4 regions of the Marinomonas sp. genome follow, and region 4 is predicted to be linked to each of the others. Evidence: predicted binding sites of a transcription regulator. Region 4 holds the regulator's gene; each other region holds the start of a gene.
What was found. The regulator sigma-54, encoded in region 4, starts transcription at its own class of promoters, with help from an activator protein. The targets are predictions, from matches to a motif close to TGGCACNNNNNTTGCTNT.
Positions count from the first base shown of each region.

Region 1: glnA (glutamate--ammonia ligase) is a predicted target of sigma-54. The motif match lies at 2,546-2,563, and genes of this name have one in related genera.
Region 2: ACO05V_RS00490 (isoamylase early set domain-containing protein) is a predicted target of sigma-54. The motif match lies at 1,382-1,399, and genes of this name have one in related genera.
Region 3: ACO05V_RS16560 (CmpA/NrtA family ABC transporter substrate-binding protein) is a predicted target of sigma-54. The motif match lies at 4,588-4,605, and genes of this name have one in related genera.

Region 1 covers NZ_OZ245329.1:1,362,370-1,368,484, forward strand. Annotated here, with positions in the region: gene glnL (nitrogen regulation protein NR(II)) at 1-717, opposite strand, end outside; gene glnA (glutamate--ammonia ligase) at 1,034-2,440, opposite strand; gene ACO05V_RS06410 (ParB N-terminal domain-containing protein) at 2,833-3,240, shown strand; gene ACO05V_RS06415 (ABC transporter substrate-binding protein) at 3,264-4,265, shown strand; gene ACO05V_RS06420 (TauD/TfdA family dioxygenase) at 4,434-5,501, shown strand; gene ACO05V_RS06425 (hypothetical protein) at 5,515-6,115, shown strand, end outside.
Region 2 covers NZ_OZ245329.1:101,520-107,634, forward strand. Annotated here, with positions in the region: gene ACO05V_RS00480 (GNAT family N-acyltransferase) at 1-987, shown strand, start outside; gene ACO05V_RS00485 (hypothetical protein) at 995-1,171, opposite strand; gene ACO05V_RS00490 (isoamylase early set domain-containing protein) at 1,511-1,816, shown strand; gene betB (betaine-aldehyde dehydrogenase) at 2,124-3,581, shown strand; gene betA (choline dehydrogenase) at 3,648-5,315, shown strand; gene ACO05V_RS00505 (bifunctional 2',3'-cyclic-nucleotide 2'-phosphodiesterase/3'-nucleotidase) at 5,417-6,115, opposite strand, start outside.
Region 3 covers NZ_OZ245329.1:3,478,830-3,484,944, forward strand. Annotated here, with positions in the region: gene ACO05V_RS16545 (NAD(P)/FAD-dependent oxidoreductase) at 1-1,076, opposite strand, end outside; gene ACO05V_RS16550 (ABC transporter ATP-binding protein) at 1,069-1,917, opposite strand; gene ACO05V_RS16555 (ABC transporter permease) at 1,957-2,928, opposite strand; gene ACO05V_RS16560 (CmpA/NrtA family ABC transporter substrate-binding protein) at 2,992-4,401, opposite strand; gene ACO05V_RS16565 (CmpA/NrtA family ABC transporter substrate-binding protein) at 4,747-5,940, opposite strand; gene ACO05V_RS16570 (ANTAR domain-containing response regulator) at 5,937-6,115, opposite strand, start outside.
Region 4 covers NZ_OZ245329.1:3,117,740-3,123,854, reverse strand. Annotated here, with positions in the region: gene yjgA (ribosome biogenesis factor YjgA) at 60-596, opposite strand; gene mgtE (magnesium transporter) at 603-1,955, opposite strand; gene ACO05V_RS14855 (HPr family phosphocarrier protein) at 1,963-2,232, opposite strand; gene ptsN (PTS IIA-like nitrogen regulatory protein PtsN) at 2,242-2,691, opposite strand; gene ACO05V_RS14845 (RNA polymerase factor sigma-54) at 2,708-4,180, opposite strand; gene lptB (LPS export ABC transporter ATP-binding protein) at 4,259-4,984, opposite strand; gene lptA (lipopolysaccharide transport periplasmic protein LptA) at 4,985-5,512, opposite strand; gene lptC (LPS export ABC transporter periplasmic protein LptC) at 5,496-6,074, opposite strand; gene ACO05V_RS14825 (calcium/sodium antiporter) at 6,074-6,115, opposite strand, start outside.

The sequences.
Region 1 (6,115 bases), 1.8 Mb from region 4:
TTGAATTAACTGAGATTCGTCACCTATTAAATCTGGAATACTTGGGTCGTAATCGCGAATCAGTTCAATTTGGTTGTCTGTTTCAACGGAAATAAGTTGTCTAACGCGCTCAATCACTTTATGGATGTTGAGGGATTTGTTTTTAGGCAGTTGTCTCGGTCCTAACAAGCGGTCAACAAGATCACGCAACCGATCTGATTCTTCAATGATAACTTGTGTGTAATCGTTTAATGCCTCGTCAGTAAAAGCACGACTAATTAATTGGGCGGCGCCACGAATGCCACCTAATGGGTTTTTTATTTCATGGGCTAAGCCGCGCACCAATTCTTTGCTGCTTTCATGGTTCGCTATAATCTCGTCTTCTTGAGAAATGCGCTTCATTCTATCGCGTGGATAGAGTTCTATAATCAGGCTTTCAGTGTCATTTGATGTGCCCATAACTGGCGTGACGGTATAGTCACAAAAGAGTTTTCTGTTGTTGCTGCTCTCTATTTCCGCCTCGCGCTTAGTGAACGGGTGGCCAGATTCTATTGCTGCATGAAGAGCCTGAATGCTTTCTTCGTTTTCACGAAAAGCAGCGCCTATATCGCTGCCATAAATTCGGCGTCGGCTGACCGCTAACAACACTTCGGCAGCAGGGTTTAGATACTCAATCTCAAGCTTGTCGTTCAATTGAACAACTGCAGTGGATAAATGGTCGATTAATAAACTATACACAGACAGTGCCTCTCTATTGACTCCTGCTTTTATGATTTCCTTTAATAATAGTTGCAAAAAGCGAACCAACATTGGGCAGTCCGAGATAGCTTATTTATTAAGGTCTTTGTATTAACTATAAAAAGTTCAATGCACAATTATAGTGCATGTTGGTAATGGTGTTTCTTTTCGTGCAAAAAAAGTTGTGCAATAAAAAGCAGTGCATAAACAGTTGTGCAAAAAAAGCCGTGCAAAAAGATTAACGAATAAATAGTGGCGCAAAAAAAAGCCTCGAACTAGGGTCGAGGCTTTCGTGTTCTACTTTGCGGTTTAACTATTAAGCGCTGTAGTAAAGTTCAAACTCAAGTGGGTGAGTCGTCATAGATACACGACGAGCTTCGCCAGCTTTCAGATCGATGTAAGCATCGATCATGTCATCAGAGAATACGCCGCCTTGAGTCAAGAATGCGCGGTCTTCGTCTAGGCACTTAAGCGCTTCTTCTAGGCTGCTAGCAACCTGAGGAATCGCATGAGCTTCTTCAGCTGGAAGGTCGTACAAATCTTTATCAGCTGCATCGCCAGGATGGATCTTGTTTTTGATACCATCGATACCAGCCATCAACATAGCGGCGAATGCTAGGTATGGGTTAGCGGTTGGATCAGGGAAACGAGCTTCAATACGCTTGCCTTTAGGGCTTGAAACGTATGGGATACGGATAGAAGCAGAACGGTTACGAGCAGAGTATGCAAGCATTACTGGCGCTTCGAAATGAGGAACAAGACGCTTGTAAGAGTTAGTTGAAGCGTTAGTGAACGCGTTCAATGCTTTAGCGTGCTTGATGATACCACCGATGTAGTAAAGCGCCATTTCAGATAGGCCAGCGTATTGGTCGCCAGCGAATTGGTTTTCACCGTTTTTCCAAAAAGACTGGTGGACGTGCATACCAGAACCGTTGTCACCAACGATTGGTTTAGGCATAAATGTCGCAGTTTTACCGTAAGCGTGAGCAACGTTGTGTACACAGTACTTAAGGATTTGAACTTCGTCCGCTTTCTTAACTAGAGTGTTAAATTTAACGCCGATTTCGTTCTGGCCAGCAGTCGCCACTTCGTGGTGGTGAACTTCAATAACCAAGCCCATTGTTTCCATAGCGCCACACATTGCGCCACGTAGGTCATGATGAGAATCAACTGGTGGTACTGGGAAGTAGCCGCCTTTTACGAAAGGACGGTGTCCCATGTTGCCGCCTTCAAATTTCTTGTTAGAAGACCAAGCGGCTTCTTCAGCGTTGATCTCTACAGAACAACCTGACATGTCTGTTTTCCATTTAACATCGTCAAAGATGAAAAATTCAGGCTCTGGACCAAAGAAAGCAGTGTCGCCAAGACCTGTTGATTTAAGAAATTCTTCTGCGCGAAGAGCGACAGAGCGTGGGTCGCGGTCATAGCCTTGCATAGTAGAAGGTTCGATGATGTTACAACGAACAATAACTGTCGACTCTTCAGTGAAAGGATCGATGATAGCCGTATCGTCCTGAGGCATCATGATCATGTCAGATTCGTTAATGCCTTTCCAGCCAGCGATTGATGAACCATCAAACATTTGGCCGTTTTCAAAAAACTCTTCATCTACCGTAATAGCTGGAATCGTTACGTGTTGCTCTTTACCTTTAAAGTCGGTAAAGCGAAGGTCAACCCACTTCGCGTCATGCTCAGCAATCAAGGCAAGGGTCTTGTTTGACATAGTTGTTCTCCAGTCGTAGTTAAAGCGAAATTATTTTTCGTTGTAAAAGGTGCTTTAATATTTAATACAAAGCGCCATTTGTCGAGTTATTTATCAAGTAGATAGTAAGCATAACTTGTGCCAGAATTTTGTGCGGGTTAATAAATCCTTATATTACAATAAGATAAGTTCTTTTCATTTTGTGGTGCACTTAATCGTAGCTAAATCCAGCCTTTAAAAAAGCCAATATGCACTATATTGGATCACTGTTTTTGGTTTTTGTTCTATGTTGGTGCGCCATTGGTTTCTGAGTTAAAAAAATATAAACAAAATTAAAGGCGTTATTGATAATCATTATTATTTGGTGATAGTCTTGTGAATAATGTACTACAAGACAGCTCTAAGGAATTGCTATGTCAATCATTCATTTTCTATCGCTTGAAAAGTTACGTCCTACTGAGAGTGTTGCTCCGCGTCGAGTCGCAAAGCTAAAAAAGAAGATTCAGCAAGAAGGGGTTTGGACGCGCCCAATATGTGTAGAAGAAAACGATTTATTTATTATGGATGGGCATCACAGATTTGCTGTTGCGAAGAGGTTGGGGTTAAAGCTAGTCCCTGTTTTGCTTTTAAATTATGAAACCACTTCTGTTTTAAGTCGTAAACGCAAGTATAAAGTTTCCGCGTCTTTTGTTCGTTCTCGAGCGAAAAAAGGTTTTCTGTATCCGCTAAAAAACACTTGCCACATTTTCCCTGAAGGTCTGTCAGGGTGTGTTGTGCCTCTTTCTAAGCTGCATTGTTCTGATATTAGTGTCGAACATTAGTTTGCGTATCTCGTTTTATTTGAATGTATAAATACAAAGGAAAAAATATGATAAACGTAAAAAATAAGAAGCTTTTATCAGGCTTTGGAATGGCAGCTGTATTGATGTTCGCTTCTCTCGTAAACGCAGCCCCGATCTCTGTAATTGATGATAGAGGGAGTCATGTCACTTTGCCTGACACGGCTAAAAGAGTTGCCTCCATATCCTATTTTGCGGCAGACACTGTGATTGCCTTGGGAGGTAAGCCGGTTGCTAGTACCTATATGCTAAAGGATAGAAATCCAGATTATTTGCTGGATTACCTTTCTGATGTGCCTGAAATTGGCCAGCGTGCGGCGCCAAATTTAGAGCTGCTGGCTGATGCAAAGCCAGATTTGATTGTTGCAATTCGCCGTTATACGGAAGCCAATGCTGCCCAGCTTAATGCTATAGCACCCTATTTAGCGCTTTCTCTGGAGACTTTTAGCGATAGTGATCGTTCAATTCAGCTGCTGGGAGGACTGTTGGGGAAAAGTCAGCAGGCGGCAAAACTTAATGCAGATTTTCATCAAGACCTAGATCATTTTGTCAAAGAGAGTGAGGCAAAAGAGCGGGTGAAATACCTATTTATTTGGGGCGGCGGTGAAGCACCTTGGGCTTTTTATAATGAGAATATGACAGCCGCAATAATCACTGCGTTGGGAGGCGAAAATGTAGCGGGTTCTAATCCTACGCCACATATTCCTGATAATACGGCTTTTGAAATGAGCTTAGAGTCGATATTGGTTGCTAATCCAGATGTTATTTTCGTCTATGACTATGGTCCAGATCGGCCTTTTGAAAGTAACCCGATCTGGTCACAGTTAAATGCAGTGAAAAAAAATAGAGTGTATTTCGTCAAAGATCATTGGGTTGAATCACATGGTCCGATTGCTAGGCAAATGGTACTAAGAGAGTCTGCTCATTTACTTTATCCAGAAGAATTTCCTGAATTTAATTTGAAAGACGAAGTTGAGCGCTTTTTATCGGCGGGGCTGAAGGGGTAATAGTGCCTGTCTATTATTTTTGCAAGAGAGGCGCTCTTTTCTGATTTGGTTTTTTGATCAGATCAAAGTTGTCTTCTTACCGCTAAGTTAATGCTGTTAACTGAAAAAGTATAAATGGCGCGCCTGCTCTTCGGGTGGGTGGTGTTTTACGCTTAAAGGAATGTAGTCATGGAAACTACCGCGAAATCCCTTACATCTTACAATCAAGCTCCTAACAACATCGCATCATATTATTTGAGTAAGTCAGGGGTTGGAAAAATAGAGGCTCTGATCGATGATTTGGCGACTGTCTTTGAAAAGGTTGAGTCAACGGAATTTGCCGAAACTTGTGCTTTGAAAGCGCAAGAGTTACCAATCGGTTTAAGAAAGTTTCTGTACTCTTTCAAAACGCTCCAGATAAGAAAAGGGGCGGCCCTGATAAAAGGTTATGTCATTGACGATGAGGTTATAGGCGAGAGTCCCTCTCATTGGGATATGCCATGGGTTAATCCGAAGGTGTTGCGAGAAGAAATATATCAGTGTTTGGTGACTTGTTTAGTCGGCGATATTTTTGGTTGGGTGACTCAGGAAAATGGTCGTTTTATGCGCCATATAGTGCCAATTAAAAAAGATGCCTATGAGCAATTAGGAGCAAGTAGTGCTGTGGATCTGGTCTGGCATAATGAAGAGGCTTTTCATGAAAAACGAGCTACTTTTTTATCCTTGTTGTGCTACCGCAATGAGGAGCAAGCAGAAACGATTACTTGCTCGATTGATGACTGTGAAATCACTCCTGAAATCGAAGCATTACTCAGACAAAAGCGTTTCTTTATTCAGCCCGATAAGGCTCATTTGCCAGAGCAGAATAATAGTAGCTTATGGCAATTAAGTAATGAGCAGTTTCAGTTAATCCGCTCTCATATAGAGAATCCCCCTGTTATTCCTGCAATCCGTGGCCCTCATTGGGAAAGGTTTATTCAAGTTGATCAGGCCTTCATGGAGGTTATTGATCAGGACCCAGAAACCATTAATGCTTTAAATGCTTTGTATACTCAGTTTGACCAGCATAAATCCTCAGTTGTTATGTCTCCAGGTGATTTAATTGTCATTGATAACGATAAGTCCGTTCATGGTCGAAGCAAATACCAGCCTAATTATGGGCCCAGACAGCGCTGGATAAGAAGAGTGAATGCCACGATTGATATTCGGCGTACTCATCAATACCGCAGTGGGCCTCGTTCAAGACAGCTTTATTAAAATCAAGGAGTAGATGATGAATGTTCCTAATATTCCTACGGATTTGCATAACAAAGAGGACGTCGATCATAGTGTTGTGTTGCTCTCCAAAAGTGATATCGCCAAGATCGCGTTGGACCATAAAACAATGATTGCTTGGGTCGAGAGAGCTTTAAAAGATTTGGCACAGGGTGATTCTCTTAACCCGACTAAGATTGAAATGGTGTCACCAAAGCATCATTCAATGAATTACGCCATGATGGGCACATGTGCAGAACCTGCTACGGTTGGGATGAAATTGTCTCATAAGTTTTTTGGCGGGGCTGGGCGTCAAATGCAGCGTTATTATACAGCCTTGCTTATTTTTGATGATAACAGTGGCCAGCCGCTAGCGTTGGCAGATTGCTCTTGGATTACCGCTGCTAGAACACCAGCTGTGTCAGCACTTATTGTTCGTGAAACGATGAGAGAAGGGGCTAGGAAGGTGCTTATTGTAGGTTCTGGGATGCAAGCGCAATATGCGGCACCCATGATAGCGGCATTATGTCCACAGCTCGATAAGTTTGAAATTTTTGGTCACTATCAACAAGGGTTACAGTCTGCTCAACATTACTTTTCTGAATGCCACCCAGAAA
Region 2 (6,115 bases), 3.0 Mb from region 4:
TTAAGCGATAAAGAGAAAAACAAACTGGTGAAGCGCCATTTGTATCGTATTGCTAAAGGCAAAAAACCGCTGCTTAAAACAGAAAAAACCGTTGAGCATCCGCAAAATAGACAGATGATCAAACAAGAGCTCAAAATTGCCGAGCATCTTGGCAGCACCAAAGACAACAAACAAATTTACCTATTTGATTACGATCCGATGTCGGTGACGATGAAAGAAATCGGGCGCTTGCGTGAAATCGCCTTTCGTAAAGTCGGTGAAGGCACAGGCGAGCGCTCTGATTTAGACAAATTCGATCAATACTATCGCCATTTGATCTTATGGGATGAGGAAGAGCTAGAAATCGTTGGCGCTTATCGCATCGGTGAAGTTGCACGCTACATGAAATCAGACACACCAAATCGTATCTACAGCGCCGAGTTGTTCCAATACTCTTGCGATATGGAACCTTATTTCGAACAAGGCATCGAGCTAGGACGTAGCTTTATCCAGCCAAAATATTGGGGCAAACGCAGCCTAGATTATTTGTGGTACGGCATTGGAGCGTATTTAGATAAACATCCTGAAATTCGCTATATGTTTGGTCCAGTGAGCCTAAGCAACAGCTACCCACAAATAGCGAAAGATTTTATTGTTTCTTTCTACAAGCTTTATTATGCCGACAAAGAACACTTGGCGCGTTCTTTCACGCCTTATCAAGTCAACGCTGAACATGCTGACATCATATCTGGCATGTTCAGTGGTGATGATTATGAAGAAGATTTTAGAGTGCTAAAAGAACAGCTTAGCCACTTTGGTGCCAGCGTACCAACACTGTTCAAGCAGTACAGTGAATTGTGTGAACCGGGCGGGGTTCGCTTCTTAGACTTTGGTGTCGATGCCGACTTTGGCTACTGTGTGGACGGTTTGGTCCTAGTAGACCTAAATACAGTCAAAGAAGCGAAAAACAAACGTTACCGCGGTCATAACGATGGCACTCAGCCATAACTAGCGATCACGAATCGTGGTGATGTCGGCGATAGTGACGGCCGTGAGCATGACGAACATGAGAGTGATGGCTATGGGAATGGTCATCATCTTGTTGTTCTGGGCGCTTAAAGACAACCAGATACACAATCTTAATGATCAGCATAATACTTAACACAATAAGAACGATCATTTGAATATCCATAGAAACACCTCGTTATTTTTGTTGGTGTCATTTGAGTATAGGACATGAAAGCGGTCTACAATGTGAATTTACTGTTTAAAATACAGACAAAAATCGTAAGCTCTGAAATGACGCATTAAGCGTCGCTTTAAACAATAAAACGGATCAAAAAAATACACCCGAAAAAGATCTTAGCGCTTTTTTTCTTTTGGATTAATCAGTTAAAAAATATGGCGTAAGCTTTGCTTCACCTTTTAAAGAATCTTTTTCGAGAGCATATTTAAAGAATATGTTTTATCTACCCTCGGGCTTTTGCAGTAGCCTTACACATTTGTCTATCGCTAGACCATGGAGCTGGAAATGATTGAGAAAACCTATTTGAAAACCAAACCAGAATGCAAAGTAAAATTCGCCTTGCCTGCTGAAGTGATCGGTGATGCAAAAAGCGTCGCTGTCGTTGGTGATTTTAATAATTGGGACAGCACAGCCAACCCGATGAAAAAACAGAAGTCTGGCATTTTTGTGTCGACTCTTAATTTGGATATCGAAACCTCGTACCAATTTCGTTATGTTCTGGACGGCACAGAATGGCTAAACGATGACATGGCTGATGCCTATGTTCCAAGCCCAATAAGCTACGACACCAACGGCGTGATCAGCTTGTAATAGCGCTTCTTAGCCTTTACTTCCACAAACAGCGCGTCTCACTTTTAGACTTTGAGTTGAGACGCTCGCCTCTCTCAATGCCTTGTTTGAGGGATCTTTTACATACAATCATCCTGTAATCAATTTCCTTAAATAACCTCGTTCCATAGCGTCATCTTTTTGCCCCAAACGACTAATTCATGGATTCGAGCTGCAATTTATAGTCAAAATATGTACAATTGTTTTTATTAAACGCGCGTTTAATAAAAACTCAAATATCTCAATGCCCTCCAAACAGAGCATTGAAACAGACATAAAGAGGCACATCATGGCACATCAGCAGCAATACATTCATGGCCGCTACCATGCATCCACCAGCGGTGAACACTTTGAGACAATCAACCCAGCCACAGGCGAAGTGATTGCAACAGTCGAGCACGCAGGACAAGCTGAACTAGATGCTGCTATCGAGTCTGCCAAACAAGGTCAAAAAGTGTGGGCCGCAATGAGCCCTGTAGAACGCGGCCGTATTCTAAAAAGAGCAGCGGAACTATTACGTGAAAACAACGAAGAACTTGCTCGTCTAGAAGTATTAGACACAGGCAAGCCACTTCAAGAAGCTATTTGCGTAGACATTCAAACAGGCGCTGACGTGATCGAATATTACGCAGGTCTAACCGACAAGATCCAAGGCGATTACCAAGACCTTGGCAATGGCAACTTCTTCTACACTCGTCGCGAGCCACTTGGCATTTGCGCTGGCATCGGCGCGTGGAACTACCCGATTCAAATCGCTATGTGGAAATCTGGTCCTGCGCTGGCTGCCGGTAACGCGATGATCTTCAAACCTTCAGAAGAAACACCGCTTACAGCGCTTAAACTGGCGGAAATATACACCCAAGCGGGCTTGCCCGATGGTGTTTTCAACGTCATTCAAGGGGACGGTCGCACAGGTCAAATGATCACCAACCACCCAGACATCGACAAAGTCTCTTTCACTGGCGAAGTGGGAACAGGCAAAAAAGTCATGGCCGCTTCTGCACAATCTTTGAAGCAGGTAACCATGGAACTTGGTGGTAAATCACCAATGATCATCTTCCCAGACATGCCTGTCGATCAGGCTGTTTCTGCGGCGATGCTAGCCAACTTCTATACACAAGGCGAAGTTTGCACCAACGGTACTCGTGTATTCGTGCACGCTGACATGTTGGACGCTTTCACCAAAGAATTAAAACAACGTACTGAAGCCATGATTATTGGTGATCCAATGGATATGAACACGCAAGTCGGCGCGTTGATTTCCAAAGATCACATGCAGAAAGTCTTGGGCTACATTCAAGCGGCCAAAGACGCTGGTGCGACCTTGTTATGCGGCGGTTACCAAATTACTGAAAACGGCTTAGACAAAGGTGCCTTTGTTGCTCCAACTGTTTTCACTGATTGCACCGACGACATGCCACAAGTACGTGATGAAATCTTCGGCCCAGTCATGTCTGTGCTTAGCTTCACCGACGAAGACGAAGTGATTGCTCGCGCTAACGATACTAAACTTGGCTTAGCCGCTGGCGTATTCACCAAAGACTTTGCTCGTGCACATCGCATTATTGGTCAAATGCAGGCCGGTATTTGCTGGATCAACGCATGGGGCTCTTCTCCGGCCGAAATGCCAGTGGGCGGTTACAAAGAGTCTGGTATCGGTCGTGAAAACGGCATCGAAACCTTGTACCACTACACACAAACAAAAAGTGTTTTTGTCGATCTAAACGACATTCAAAGCCCTTACTAGTCGGCTCAACACTTTACTTTAACGAGCCTCTTTTATTAAACGAGGCTCTTATTAAACGAGATAAGCATGGCAAACGAAACGTACGATTACATCATCGTCGGTGCTGGCTCCGCAGGGTGTGTGCTAGCAGACCGACTGACAGAAAGTGGCGAACACAAGGTGTTGCTATTGGAAATGGGCGGCTCAGATAAAAGCGTCTTTATCCAAATGCCAACGGCCTTGTCTTACCCAATGAACACGACAAAATACGCGTGGCAATTCCACACGGACAAAGAGCCTGGTCTTGATGGCCGTGAAATGCATTGCCCACGCGGCAAAGTACTAGGCGGTTCATCGTCTATTAACGGCATGGTTTATGTGCGTGGTCATGCGTGTGATTTCGACCAATGGGAAGAAAACGGCGCCAAAGGTTGGAACTACCAAACTTGCCTGCCTTACTTTAAAAAAGCCGAAACATGGAAAGGCGGCGCGGACTTATACCGTGGCGGCGACGGCCCATTGTCGACCAACAACGGCAACGACATGACCTACAACCCGCTTTACCAAGCCTTTATCGATGCAGGCGAAGAAGCCGGTTACGGCAAAACTGACGACTACAACGCGTTTCGTCAGGAAGGTTTTGGACCAATGCACATGACAGTAAAAAATGGCGTGCGTGCTTCTACGTCTAACGCCTATTTACGTCGTGCTATGCAACGCCCTAACCTAACACTCAAAACAGGCGTTCTAAGCCACAAAGTGTTATTTGAAAATAAAAAAGCCACAGGCATTGAGTTCAGCAAAAACGGCCAAACTCAACACGCCACTGCCAGCAAAGAAGTCATTCTGTCAGCTGGCTCGGTTGGTTCACCACAGTTGTTACAACTGTCTGGCGTAGGTCCAAAAGACGTACTAGAAAAAGCCGGCGTTCCTATGGTTCACGAACTGCCAGGCGTTGGTGAAAACCTGCAAGACCATTTGGAAGTCTACTTCCAGTACTACTGCAAACAACCTGTGACGCTAAACAGTAAGCTTGGCTTGATCAGCAAAGGTTTGATCGGTACTCGCTGGATGTTGTTTAAAGCCGGACTAGGCGCAACTAACCACTTTGAATCTTGTGGTTTCATTCGCTCTCGTGCAGGTCTTAAATGGCCAAACATTCAATATCACTTCTTGCCAGCGGCCATGCGTTACGACGGCCAAGCAGCGGTTGAAGGCCATGGTTTCCAAGTACACGTTGGCCCAAACAAGCCAGAAAGCCGTGGTAAGTTATGGATAGAATCCGCTAATCCAGCGGCGAAACCACGTATCTTGTTTAACTACATATCGACGGAACAAGACAAGCAAGACTGGCGCGACACCATTCGCCTAACCCGCGAAGTACTTCAACAATCGGCGCTAGACGATTACCGTGGAGATGAAATTCAGCCCGGGATGAACATCCAGAGCGATGAAGAAATCGACCAATGGGTAAAAGATAACGTGGAGAGTGCTTATCATCCATCTTGTACTTGTAAGATGGGCGACGACAACGACCCGATGGCCGTGCTGAACGAGCAATGCCAAGTCCGCGGAATCGAAAGCCTACGCGTGGTGGATTCGTCTATCTTCCCGACCATCACCAACGGCAACTTAAACGCACCAACTATCATGGTAGCGGAAAAAGCCGCCGACATGATTCTTGGCAAAGCCGCCTTGCCGAGCCTAGATGCACCCGTTTGGATTCATCCAGAGTTTGAAACCAAACAGCGTTAATAAAAGGCAAAAAAGCTCACAAAAAACGCCTGCTAAATCCTAGCAGGCGTTTTTTTGTTTAGGCGCTTCGTTCTATTTCAATAGCCGTTATTGCAACTCAGCTATTTCAACTCAAAGACGGCAAAACCATTTTCATCTAAAGACTGATAAACCATGTTTTTACCAGCGGCTTCTTTTGCTTTCGGCGAGCTTGTAAACAAGACTTTTGCTTTACCAAACTCGGTAAACGACCAATTGCCGTCAGCCGCTGGATTTATGGTTGTTTGGCTCAGTAGGTAATTCGCCACTACATCACGGTTCTTATCTGGCGCATCAATCACGATGGTTTCGCCATTCAGGTTAGGGAAATGACCGCCGCCGCCAGCGCGATAGTTATTGGTTGCTACCAAGAACTCATCTTTCATTCTTAATGGTTCGCCGTTAAACATCGCCTTGGTAATACGATGCGCGTCTTTATTCACCACTTCCCCATCTCCGTTGTAGCGAGCAGGCTGGGTGACATCGATACGGTACGAAATACCGTCGATCACATCAAAGTTATAAGTTGGGAAAGACGCATTCACCAATTCTTGTGGCTTAGCAGATGTCGTATCGATTTGATTAAACTGCCCTGCCGCGGCTTCTAACCACTCAACCACTTGTTCGCCACTTAACTTCACGACTTTTAAATCGTTTGGATAAATGTACAAATCACTGACGTTTTTCAGCGCGATATCGCCTTTTGGCACATCAGTATAATATTCTGGGCCACCGCGACCACCAGCCTTGAACGGCGCTGCCGCAGACAAGATTGGCAAACC
Region 3 (6,115 bases), 360 kb from region 4:
TAATGATTTGCGCTAACATCTTTGAAAAGGATGCAGCTGTCTTCTTCTGAGGGTTGAATCTTACCGACTGAAAAAAGGTTCACGCCTGACACTTTTAACTTGGTAGGTGTCGGCTCTATAAAAAACGCTGCCTCTTCGCCTACTAATACCTTCATCAAGACGTTAATTTGTGTCCAAATAGGGGCGACTAATCCGAAGGTCTGCTGTTCAAACTCACAACATTCACCTAATGCAAACACATCAGGGTGAGAAGTTTGCATTTGTTCATCGACTAAAATCGCTCGATTGGTTGCTAATCCTGCCGACTTAGCTAAAGCGATTTCAGGATAAATGCCAGCCGCCATAACAACCAAGTGAACCGCTAGCGGCTCGCCATTTTGGCAAATCACATGGGACACTCGACCGTCATCCGCTTGCAAAAAGGACTCAGGTGACTCGCCAAGGCGAAACTCAATGCCCATTTGCTCAAGTCTATTAAGCAAAAGCTCAGCTGATTCTTCGTCTAGCTGTCGATTTAACAACCAATTTGAACGATGAAAGACCACAACCTTATGACCGCGTTTCACCAAGCCCACTGCGGCTTCTAGACCCAACAATCCACCACCTATCACACAAACAGATCGTCGACCTTCTAATTGGGTCATGACATCCACATCTTCCCAAGTACGAAAACCCATTACATTAGAAGCCGATACACCTTTAATTGGTAATACGCTTGCCCGAGAACCAGTCGCTAGCACCAACTGGTCATAAGTAATGACTTGTCCGCTTGATAAAGTCAGGGTTTTTGCTTCTAAATCCAAACTTGTAACTGAATCATTTGAGAGGATCTGAACCCCGTCATCTTGCATTTTTTGCGTATCAACTAATGACATATCTGCGGGAGAAATATCGTTCGCTAATAAAGAAGACAGCATGATTCGGTTGTAGCCAACCTTAGACTCTTCTCCGATCAAAACGATCTGGTAAAGATGCCCATACACTTGTCGTAAATCATGCGCCAATTTACTGCCTGCCATGCCAGCACCAACAATGACGAGATGGCGTTTCTCCGATTGAGAGAGAAGACTAGGCATTAGCGACCTTGGCGTTAGCGGCCATTTTTTTACTTTTCACAGCGGGCTGAATTGGCTCTACTTTGCGCTGTTTTTCATACAAGAAGGTCAACACTTGGGTCCGATAATCCACGTACCTTGGGTCATTCGCTAAGGCCAGACGTTCACGAGGACGCTCAAGATCAACATGCAGAATTTCCCCTACTGTTGCTGCTGGGCCATTAGTCATCATCACAATACGATCCGACAACAACACAGCTTCGTCCACATCATGGGTGATCATAATCACTGTGTTGTTAAGGTCTTTTTGAATTTCCATCAAAGAGTCTTGAAGATGTGCACGAGTCAAGGCATCCAAGGCACCAAAAGGCTCATCCATCAATAACACGCTTGGTTCCATCGCCAAGGCTCTAGCAATACCGACACGCTGTTTCATACCGCCAGAGATTTCATCTGGGCGCTTATCAGCGGCATGGGTCATATGCACCAGCTCTAAGAAATGCATGATCCAGTCATGCATTTCTTTCTTTGATTTGGTTTTACGAAAAACCTGCTTTACCGCCAATTCAACATTTTGGTAAGAGGTTAACCAAGGCAGTAAAGAATGATTTTGAAAAACTACCGCACGCTCGGGACCTGGCCCTTTTACTTCTCGACCATCCAGTAAAATACCGCCTTCCGTTGCGTCGTATAAACCTGCCACTATGTTAAGAACCGTCGATTTACCGCAGCCAGAATGACCAATGAGAGAAACAAACTCACCTTTCTCAATTTTTAAACTGACGTTATCCAGTGCTTTAAACGGCCCTTTTGGCGTTGGAAACTCAATCGATATATGACTGATGTCTAAATGTGTTGCCATGTTTCTCTCCAATCCAATCTGGTTCTAATGAAAATCTACTTAGCGCAATACCTGAGTTTTATCCCAAGAAACAAAACGCTGGACGGTCAGCATGACTCTGTCTAACAAATAGCCGATGAAACCAATCATCAACACCGCCACCATGATTCGACCTAATGAATTCGAGCTACCATTCTGAAATTCATCCCAAACAAACTTTCCTAACCCTGGGTTTTGCGCCAACATTTCCGCCGCAATCAACACCATCCAAGCGATGCCCAATGACAAACGTAGACCGGTAAACATCAGAGGAATAGCTGACGGAATGACGATCTTCATGACATGTGTCACCCAACCAAGGCGCAATACTTTTGAGACATTAAGTAGGTCTTTTTCTACCGCGGCCACACCCACCGCTGTATTAACCAAGGTCGGCCACATGCAACACAAGGTGACAGTGAACATGGACGTTAAAAAGGATTTCGAAAACATTGGATCATCCGACACATAACTGGCACTCACCACCATAGTAACCAGAGGCAACCATGCTAGCGGCGAAACCGGTTTAAACACTTGAATAACCGGATTCAAGGCACTGTAAACAGAGCGATTTAGACCAATTAAAATCCCTAACGGAATGGCGATCAGGCTAGCCAAGCCAAAACCAGCCAATACGGTATAAAGACTGGTAAATATTTGATCGAAGAAAGTAGGCTTACCTGTGTAATCTCTTAACGTACCAGCATAGCTTGGATCTTTGGCTTGGCGCTCAGCAATGCGCTCTTCTTGACGCACATAAAATTTGTCTTCTTTTACACGCTCTCTCTGATGTTCTGCCACGAGACTATTCCATTGTTGATACACCACAACAGGCCCAGGAAATTCACCCAAAGAGGTATGCACTCGACTTGCTCCGGCTTGCCACAATAAGATGAAAGCTACGATTCCAAAGACAGGCAGTAAAACCCCCTTCAAAGAAAATGCACTGATCTTTTCCTTTAAAGAAGCCATAGTTATGTTTGATATCATCATCTTTTTCTCACTCAATTTAATGCTTAAAGCGACACACTATGCAGCCGCTTTATCTAGTTTGGTTTAGACCTGATCGTCGCCTTTTAGACCAATCTTAAATCGCTTCAGATAATCGTTTGGATGCTTACCGTCGTACATGACACCATCAATAAATTCACTTTGTGGCGGCTTAAAACCATCTTCTTTATCAAAATTAGGAAACTCATCTGCAGACATCACACCATCTTCAATCAGGGCGTTTGCGGCTTGCGCATAAATATCTGGGCGATAAACATCCTTCGCGGTTTTCATAAACCATTCATCGGATTTTGGCTCTGCGATTTGCCCCCAACGACGCATTTGCGTTAGGTACCAAATCGCATCGCTGTAATAGGGATAAGTTGCGTGGTGACGAAAGAAAACGTTGAAATCGGGTATTTCACGCTTATCACCTTTTTCATACTCAAATGTGCCAGTCATACTGTTAGCAATAACATCGTAATCGGCACCAACATATTGGCTACGAGAGAGTATTTTTACCGCTTCAGGACGATTAGCGTTGTTGTTTTCATCTAACCATTTCGCTGCGCGAATCATGGCTTTTACAACACGAATATGAGTATTGGGATATTCTTCCGCCCAGTCACTGCTGACACCAAAGACTTTCTCAGGGTTATTCTTCCAGATTTCATAATCTGTGATGACTGGTACTCCAATGCCTTTAAACACGGCTTGTTGATTCCAAGGTTCACCAACGCAATAGCCGGAAATCGTTCCCGCTTCCATGGTGGCTGGCATTTGTGGCGGCGGTGTCACAGACAACAAAGCATCGGCGTTAATTTGACCACTGGTGTCGCCTCGGGCTGGCGCGTAGTAACCAGGATGAATGCCACCAGCAGCAAGCCAATAACGCAGCTCGTAGTTATGTGTTGAAACAGGAAATACCATGCCCATTTTGAAGGGTTTACCTTGTGCTTTATAACCATCAATCACAGGTTTTAAAGCGCTGGCGCTGATTGGATGAACCGGCTTGCCATCTGGGCCATTGGGAATATTTTTCTTCATTTCATCCCAAACATCGTTTGAGACTGTAATGCCATTACCATTCAAATCCATACTAAAAGCCGTCACTATGTGGGCTTTCGTGCCGTATCCAATAGTTGCACCAAGTGGCTGACCCGCTAACATATGCGCGCCGTCTAACTGACCGTCAATTACTCGATCTAGTAGAACTTTCCAGTTTGCTTGCGCTTCTAAGGTGACGTACAAACCTTCGTCTTCGAAATAACCTTTCTCATAAGCAATGGCTAATGGCGCCATGTCGGTTAACTTGATAAAACCAAATTTAAGCTCTTCTTTTTCTGCATAGCCTAGCTCAGCATGAGCCGTTACAGACAAAAGTGCAGAGCCCAACAATATAGAAAGACTAACTTTTTGAGTGACATTAACGAATGTCGGCAGGGGAATTACCGTTTTCAAAAATCTTAGGTTCATAGTCACACTCCGCTTAAGGGGTTAAAAAGTACAAAAACAAAAAAGGCGCATGCGAATCACAAAAATGTGTTCGCAGGCGCCTTTGCCATTCAAAGAAAACCCTACATTGGATTATCAATAATGAGGGTGACAATTAACTATCGTTGCTAATTTCACCAATTTTTTAAAAAAATCTATGTTTTTTGTAAAGCACACAGTATGCCAACAAAACTAACCTAATGATTTAAAAGTTTTTTTACTAATCTCATTATCTAGATAAAAATAATTCAGCGCGTATAACAAATGTCTTCGCCCAATTATCAGGCAGGGCGCACTAAAATAAGACACACAAACACTTCGTACAAACTACTTAGCAAAACCGTTTAAAATACCATCTGGATGCAAGCGTATCTTTCCTGAAGCAACAGAGTCCAGCCAAGTTAACTCATCCTCAACAGACAAATGCCAATCCGTGCTTTCATTATCTTCAGGTAAACCTAATGCTTTGTTATAAAGATCCTGCCGATAAACCTGCGCCGCCACTTCATTCAACGATTTAATATCACCCAATTGCTGCCAGCGATGCATTTGCGCCATAATCCACAAAGCATAACTCGGCAAAGGTTTATTAATTTCGCGACCAGAAAAACGCTGATAAGCTTTCATTGGCCAATCAAACTGGCCTTTTGGCTTAATAGCACTGAAACCATAAACCAGCTGCTCTAAGGTGCAATTTAAATAATCTGGATGACTTAAGATACTCAACAACTCAGTTTGATTACTCGGCTCATCTACCCACAAACAGGCTTTTTCTAAGGCGCGAATAATGGATAAATACACGACTTGATTTTGTTCGGCCCATAAGGAATTCACGCCAAATACTTTTTCTGGCGTACTACCCCAAATTTCATAACCCGTAACCAACATATGCCCAATACCTTGCTCCACCGCAAGACTGTTCCATGGTTCGCCGACGCAATAACCATCGATATCACCCTGCCTTAAGCTATCAAGCATTTTTACAGGTGGAACCACGACTATTTGCACATCTTTATCGGAATCAATTCCAGCTCGGCTTAGCCAATCTCTTAGCTGATAGTTATGGGATGAGTAAGGGTAAACCATTGCAAAACGCAGCGGAGCAGCATCAACATCTCTATCATCTAGTAATTTCTTCAATGCCACACCAGTTCGAATATCTACGGAAGACTCGGCATAATGCTGTAGCTTTTCGTACAAAGCATTACCAATAGTAATGCCGTTACCATTATGACTGACGGTAAAGCTGGTTTGCATGGCCGTTTTAATGGTGCCAACCCCCAAACTGGCCGCAATCGGCATAGACGCCAACATATGAGCGCCATCAAGCAAATTGAAAGCCACTTTATCGCGAATACTTGCCCAAGATGCTTCTTTAGATAACACCACATCCACGCCTTCTTGAATAAAAAAGCCTTTTTCTTGGGCAATCACAAAAGGCGCACAATCGATCAATGGAATAAAACCAATACGAACAGGCTCGCTAGTTTGAATAACAGTGTTTTGCTGTATCAGGTTCATTTTGAACCTCCCATCAATTCCATCACTGATATGATATTTCGAGCAACATCAGTCATTCGTTGACTACGATCCATCGCTAGCTTCCGAAGCGCTTGATAGGCCGCGGGCTCATCACATTTTTGATGTTTCATTATCAAACCTTTTGCTTTATCTATCAGCTTACGATCTTCGAGCT
Region 4 (6,115 bases):
AACCTAGCTTACATGTTTAGCTAGGTTTTTTAGATGGATAAATGTCGTCTTGTTTAACGTTATTCTTTTAAGCCGAGACGCTTTTCTTCTGCCTCGCGTAAGAAGCGGAAAAGCTTTTTGCGGTTTGTGGTGTTTCCTTCTTGAGATACTTCTTTCTGGGATTGACGAATCAGCTGTCTAAGTAACTGAATGTCTTCAACCTGAGGGTTTTCCTCTATATATTCAGATAATACTTCTTTGCTGTTTTCACCAATTAGCATGTCGCGTTTTACTTCAAGCTGATGAAATAGCTTGTTGTAAGCGGCAGAGGTTGAATCGAAAAGCGCAACACGATGTGCTATAGCTTCATGGTCCTCTGTACGCATCACCTTGCCGATGTATTGCAAGTGTCTTCTCATGGCTTCATGTTGTTTGATGCGGCCAGCTTCAACGAATGCCTCGCGTAGTGTGTCAGACATTTCCACTTTTTTAAGCTGATTTTTGCTTAGGCCTAATAGTTTTTTTCCAAGATCTTGCAGGGCTTCCATTTCACGCTTGATCTGGGTTTTGCTCTTAGGGATTTCGTCGTCGTTTTCAAATTGATCAAAGTCTGTCATGGGAACCTATATTAGAAAAATAGTAGCGAGACCTAGGAAGGATAGAAATCCAACCACATCAGTCACGGTAGTCAAAATTACACTGCCTGCTAGGGCAGGGTCGATGCCAATTTTTTTCAGTAAAATCGGCAGAAGTGTACCAGTGGCTGCTGCAAATAGCAGGTTTATTATAATAGCGCCCGCAATGATATAGGCAATCTTGATGTTGTCAAACCAAAGTGCGGTAAGGATGGCTATAACGGTTGCCCAAAGAAGGCCATTGATTAACCCAACAATGAGTTCTCTGTTTAGCAGCCAGCGAGTATTTGTCGAGCCTATTTGATTTAGTGCAATACCGCGAATGACCAGTGTGAGTACTTGTGAGCCAGCGATGCCACCCATGCTTGCTACGATTGGCATGAGTATGGCTAACGCGACAACTTGGTCTAATGTATCTTGGAATAAGCCTATGACATAAGATGCGGTAAAGGCCGTTATTAGGTTTATGCCAAGCCACACAGCGCGTCGTTTGGTGGTTTTCATGATGGGTGAAAAGGTATCTTCGTCATCATCAAGGCCGGCCATGCTTAGCATGGAGTGTTCGGCTTCATCACGGATAACATCGACAACGTCATCGATGGTGATTCGGCCAAGTAGTTTTTTTGTTTTGCTGTCGATAACAGGAGCAGACACCAAATCCATCTTTTCAAAAAGTTGGGCTACTTCGTTAGCTGGAGTGTCTGCATCAATGACAGTGAATTCTGTTTCCATAATATCGCGTACGGTGGCGCTAATATCGGATACTAGTAATTTGGTGAGTGGCAGTGTGCCTAAAAGGCGATCTGAGCGGCTGACAACGAGTAGGCTGTCTGTCATATCTGGTAGTGTTGAGTGTCTGCGTAAATAGCGAAAAACCAGATCAATAGTAATATTCGGACGTATGGTGATGGTGTCCGTGTTCATCAAGCCGCCGGCAGAATCTTCCGAGTAGCTTAGTAGTGCTTCAACTCTTGCTCTATCTTGCGTGGACATTGACGCAAGAACTTCTTTTACGATCTTTTCTGGTAGGTGTTGAAGTAAATCAGCAAGGTCATCGCTTTCAAAATGTTCGGATACGGCGATAAGTCGCTCTGTATCCATGTTTTTCATGAATTGTACGCCAATATCTTCGCTTAGGTATTGAAGTACTTCACCTTCATTTTTGGCTTCAATTAATTCCCAAAGAAGTTTACGTTCTTTGGGAGGGGACGATTCTAATAGTCGAGCAACATCTTGAGCAGGCAAAGCGCCGTTAAGTAGATAACGGATTTGCATTGTGGTACCAGATTCGAGCGATTCGGTGACCGTTTGTAGATGATTAAGGGTGTTTTGCTCTGACATAAGGCCCTTACTCGTCTTCACCAAAACGGTTATTGATTAATTCTATAACCGCCTTAATCGCATCGCTCTCGTCTTCACCATTGGTTTTAACGCGAATTTCTGTGCCTTTTCCTGCTGCAAGCATCATCATGGCCATAATGCTTTTTCCGTCAACATTACGCCCATCTTTTTCAATGGTAATATCGCAAGAGAAGCGAGAGGTGGTTTCAACTAGTTTGCCTGCAGCGCGAGCATGCAAGCCAAGTTTATTTATGATTGTGATGGACTCTTCCTGCATGCTTTTTTCCTATATTAGTGAGTCAAATATATTGAATAATTCTTCATTCGTTTGTGCAGCGCGCAATTTATCCAATGATTCGGGGGATTGAGCTAGTTCTGCTATTTGAGCTAGTGTCGCAAGGTGTTGGTCGCACTCGTGAGGCGGAACAATTAATGCAAATATTAAGTCGACTGCTCTTTTATCGATAGAATCGAAACCAATAGGGTGTTGTAGTGACATAATAACAATAGCGGTATGATTTGCGGATTCTAGGCGACAATGTGGTATGGCGATGCCATTGCCTATGCCTGTACTGCCTAGCTTCTCTCTACCGAGTAATGCGTCATATACCGCTTCGTTGTCACAATGAAGTCGGTTGGACGCGACTTCGGCAATGCTTTCGAGCACACGTTTTTTACTGACGATATCTTGTTTTGCGAGAACGAGTTCCGCTTTTAATAATGATTTCAATGACATGATAAAATGTTTTCCGTTAGATCAGTCGTTTTCGTTCATTGGAAGGAGGGATGTTCATCGCCTCTCGATATTTGGCTACAGTACGTCGAGCAACCTGTATGCCTTGGTCTGCTAAAATAGCAGCTAGTTTGTTATCACTTAACGGTTTTTTTGCTGGCTCATCAGATACAAGCTTTTTAATCATAGCTCGTATTGCTGTAGAAGAACATTCTCCACCAGAGGCAGTATTTACATGGCTTGAGAAAAAATATTTCAGCTCAAAAATACCTTTTGGTGTGTGCATGTATTTCTGTGTTGTTACCCTAGAAATGGTTGATTCATGCATGCCGACTTCTTCGGCAACATCGTGAAGAACCATGGGTTTCATAGCTTCTTCACCTAGTTCGAAGAAATCGATTTGTCGACTTACAATGCAGCTAGCGACTTTCAATAGCGTTTCGTTGCGGCTTTGCAAGCTCTTCATAAACCATTTAGCTTCTTGGAGAGAGGTCTTTATGTAAGTTGCGTCTTCGGCTGTTGCCGCGGTGCTCGCCATTGCAGAGTAGGTTTCATTTATTTTAATGGGCGGTAAAGCGTCATTGTTTAATTCAACTTGCCATACATCATGACGCTTTTTCACGGTGACATCAGGAATAACGTAATCTGTATCGTCGGCATCAATTACTGAGCCTGGGCGTGGATTGAGCTGTTGAATCAAATTGACGACTTCTTTTAATGCTTCGTCCTTTAATTTTGTTTTACGGCTTAACTGAGTAAAGTCTCGATTGCCTAATAGAGGCAGATAATGATCAATGAGATTGTAGGTGCTCTTGTATAGCGGGTGGCTCTGGAATGCTTCTAGTTGCACAAGAAGGCAGTCGCGTAGATCAATTGAGCATACGCCAACAGGATCAAAGTGTTGCAATCTGTGTTGCACAGCGATGACTTCTTCTATGTCTAAATCTTCTAGTTCAGTGCCAAGGGATTCCCAAATGTCATCGGGAGAAATGCTTAGGTAGCCATCAGGTTGAACGCATTCAATGATAGCGTAAGCGATTTCAATATCTCGATCCGACATGTGGGTTAAGTTTAGCTGCCAGATAAGGTGATCTTGGATGCTTTCTGCCGGTGCGTTGCGGCTTTCAAAGTCGCCATCACCTTCATAACTATTATGGTCACTAACTGCGGCCGCTGAGCTTTGGTAAGTGTCATCCCAGTTACTGTCTATTGATAGCTCTTCAGGAATGCTTTCTGTCCACTCTGATTCTACACGTGCTTCTTCGCTATTATCGATGTTTGTGTCTGTCGCACTTTTTGATTCTATGCTAGCGGGGATGTCACTATGTGTTTGTTCGTCGTCGTCAAGCTCAAGTAGTGGATTAGATTCAAGGAACTCATGTATTTCTTGCTTTAAATCCAACGTAGAAAGCTGAAGCAAGCGAATGGCTTGTTGCAGCTGTGGTGTCATGGTCAGTTGTTGGCCGAGCTTTAATTGTAAAGACTGCTTCATGGAGCAACTCTTTCTTCTATTTGAATGAATTGGAACGAGTTATGCATACTACTCCCTTTCTACTGCAATGATAAGGGGTTACAGGCGGAAGTCGTCGCCTAAATAGACCTTTTTTACTTGTTCATTGTTGATGACTGTATTTGCATCTCCAGATGCGATGATGTAGCCATTGCCAACAATGTAAGCTTTATCACAGATGTCTAATGTTTCTCTAACATTGTGATCGGTAATTAGAACACCTATTCCACTTTCTTGGAGGTGTTTAATAATGTGTTTTATGTCTCCGACCGAAATTGGATCTACGCCGGCAAAGGGCTCATCAAGTAGGATGAATTTAGGGTTCATCGCAACCGCTCTTGCGATTTCTACTCTACGTCTTTCTCCGCCTGATAACGCCATGCCAAGGTTAGTACGAATATGGGTGATATGAAATTCTTCTAAGAGTTCTTCAAGTCTTTCTAATTGCATTGCTTTTGTTAGTTTTTTTCGGGTTTCTAAAATGGCTAAGATATTATCTTCAACTGACATTTTACGAAAAATAGAGGCTTCTTGTGGAAGGTAGCCAATGCCTTTTTGGGCTCGGGTATGCATGACATCATTTGTGATGTCTTGCCCATCAATAAATATACCGCCAGCATCGTTCGCAACCATTCCCACTATCATATAAAAACAAGTGGTTTTACCTGCACCATTTGGGCCTAATAAGCCAACAGCCTGGCCAGACTCAACTGAAATAGACACATCTTTTACGACTTGGCGTTTCTTATAGCTTTTTGCTAAGTGTTTTGCTTCTAAAATAGCCATTTATTTTTTGGCCTCAGGCGCTGGTTTGGATTCTGGTGCTTGCGGTTGCAATGTCATGGTTACCCGCCCTGAATCTTTTTTCTCTGCACTGAAGGTTCCATCTTGGATCATATATAGAATGTAATCTGCAGTGATGGAATTTTGCATTCGACTTAAGAAGCCTTTGCCAAAAATTTCCAATTTCGATTCGCTTGTTGAGTAATGGATTTCGTTTCCTTTACTGATCACAATGTTGCCGCTCCAGTCTATTTGTTGACTGAATTTTGCAGGTGTGCCTGTTGCTTCTAAACTGCTGAATTTTCGAGTGTTGGCATCAGTCGATATTTTTAGATATTCGGCGTGGATTTCAATGGATCCTTGTTTAACAAAGACGTTACCTTTATAGATGGCCTCGCCAGAATTTTGATCGAACTGTGCTTCATCAGCTTGGACTTCTAGTGGCTTATTTATGTCATCAGGGAGTGCATAGCTATAATGAGCAAACATAGCTGATGTAACCAATACACTGAAGTTAATGAATTGTTTCATATTTTCCTCGTACAGATCCTGTCATCACGACTTCTTCTGAATTTATGAAGGTTGTAATTTTGTCAGCGGAAGTTTCTCCTTGAGAGGAGACAAGTATTGGATTCCCATAGCTGGTTAATGACTGGTCTTTGTCTAAATAATGAATGCTGTCAGCGCTTAGCTTGATGTCTTCTGATTGAAGGTATCTTTTAGTTGCCTCGGCGTCTACGGTTAATAGAATATCATTACTTCCGTCTTCAATAACCCCTTTATCTGCTTTTGCACTCCAATGTCCTGATTTAGATTGGCGTTCAATGTAGGGCTTTTCTAATAGTGTTCTCGATTTTGTGATGTAATGTAGCGTCTTTTCGGCATCTAAAGTTTCTATAAGGGTGCCATCTATGTCGAATTCTTTTACTTTCACTTTGGTGATGAAATAGTCTGGTGAGCTACTTAATGAGTCTGTTTCAACAAGGTTTGGTTTTGGCATTACCCCATACCAGCCTAGAGAGGCCGCTAATATTAAAGCTACTCCAGTAATTATTAGGTTTTTTGGTTTTGTGAATTTTTCAAATAAAGACATCACACTGAACCATTTGTACTAATAATAAACAAATAAACACC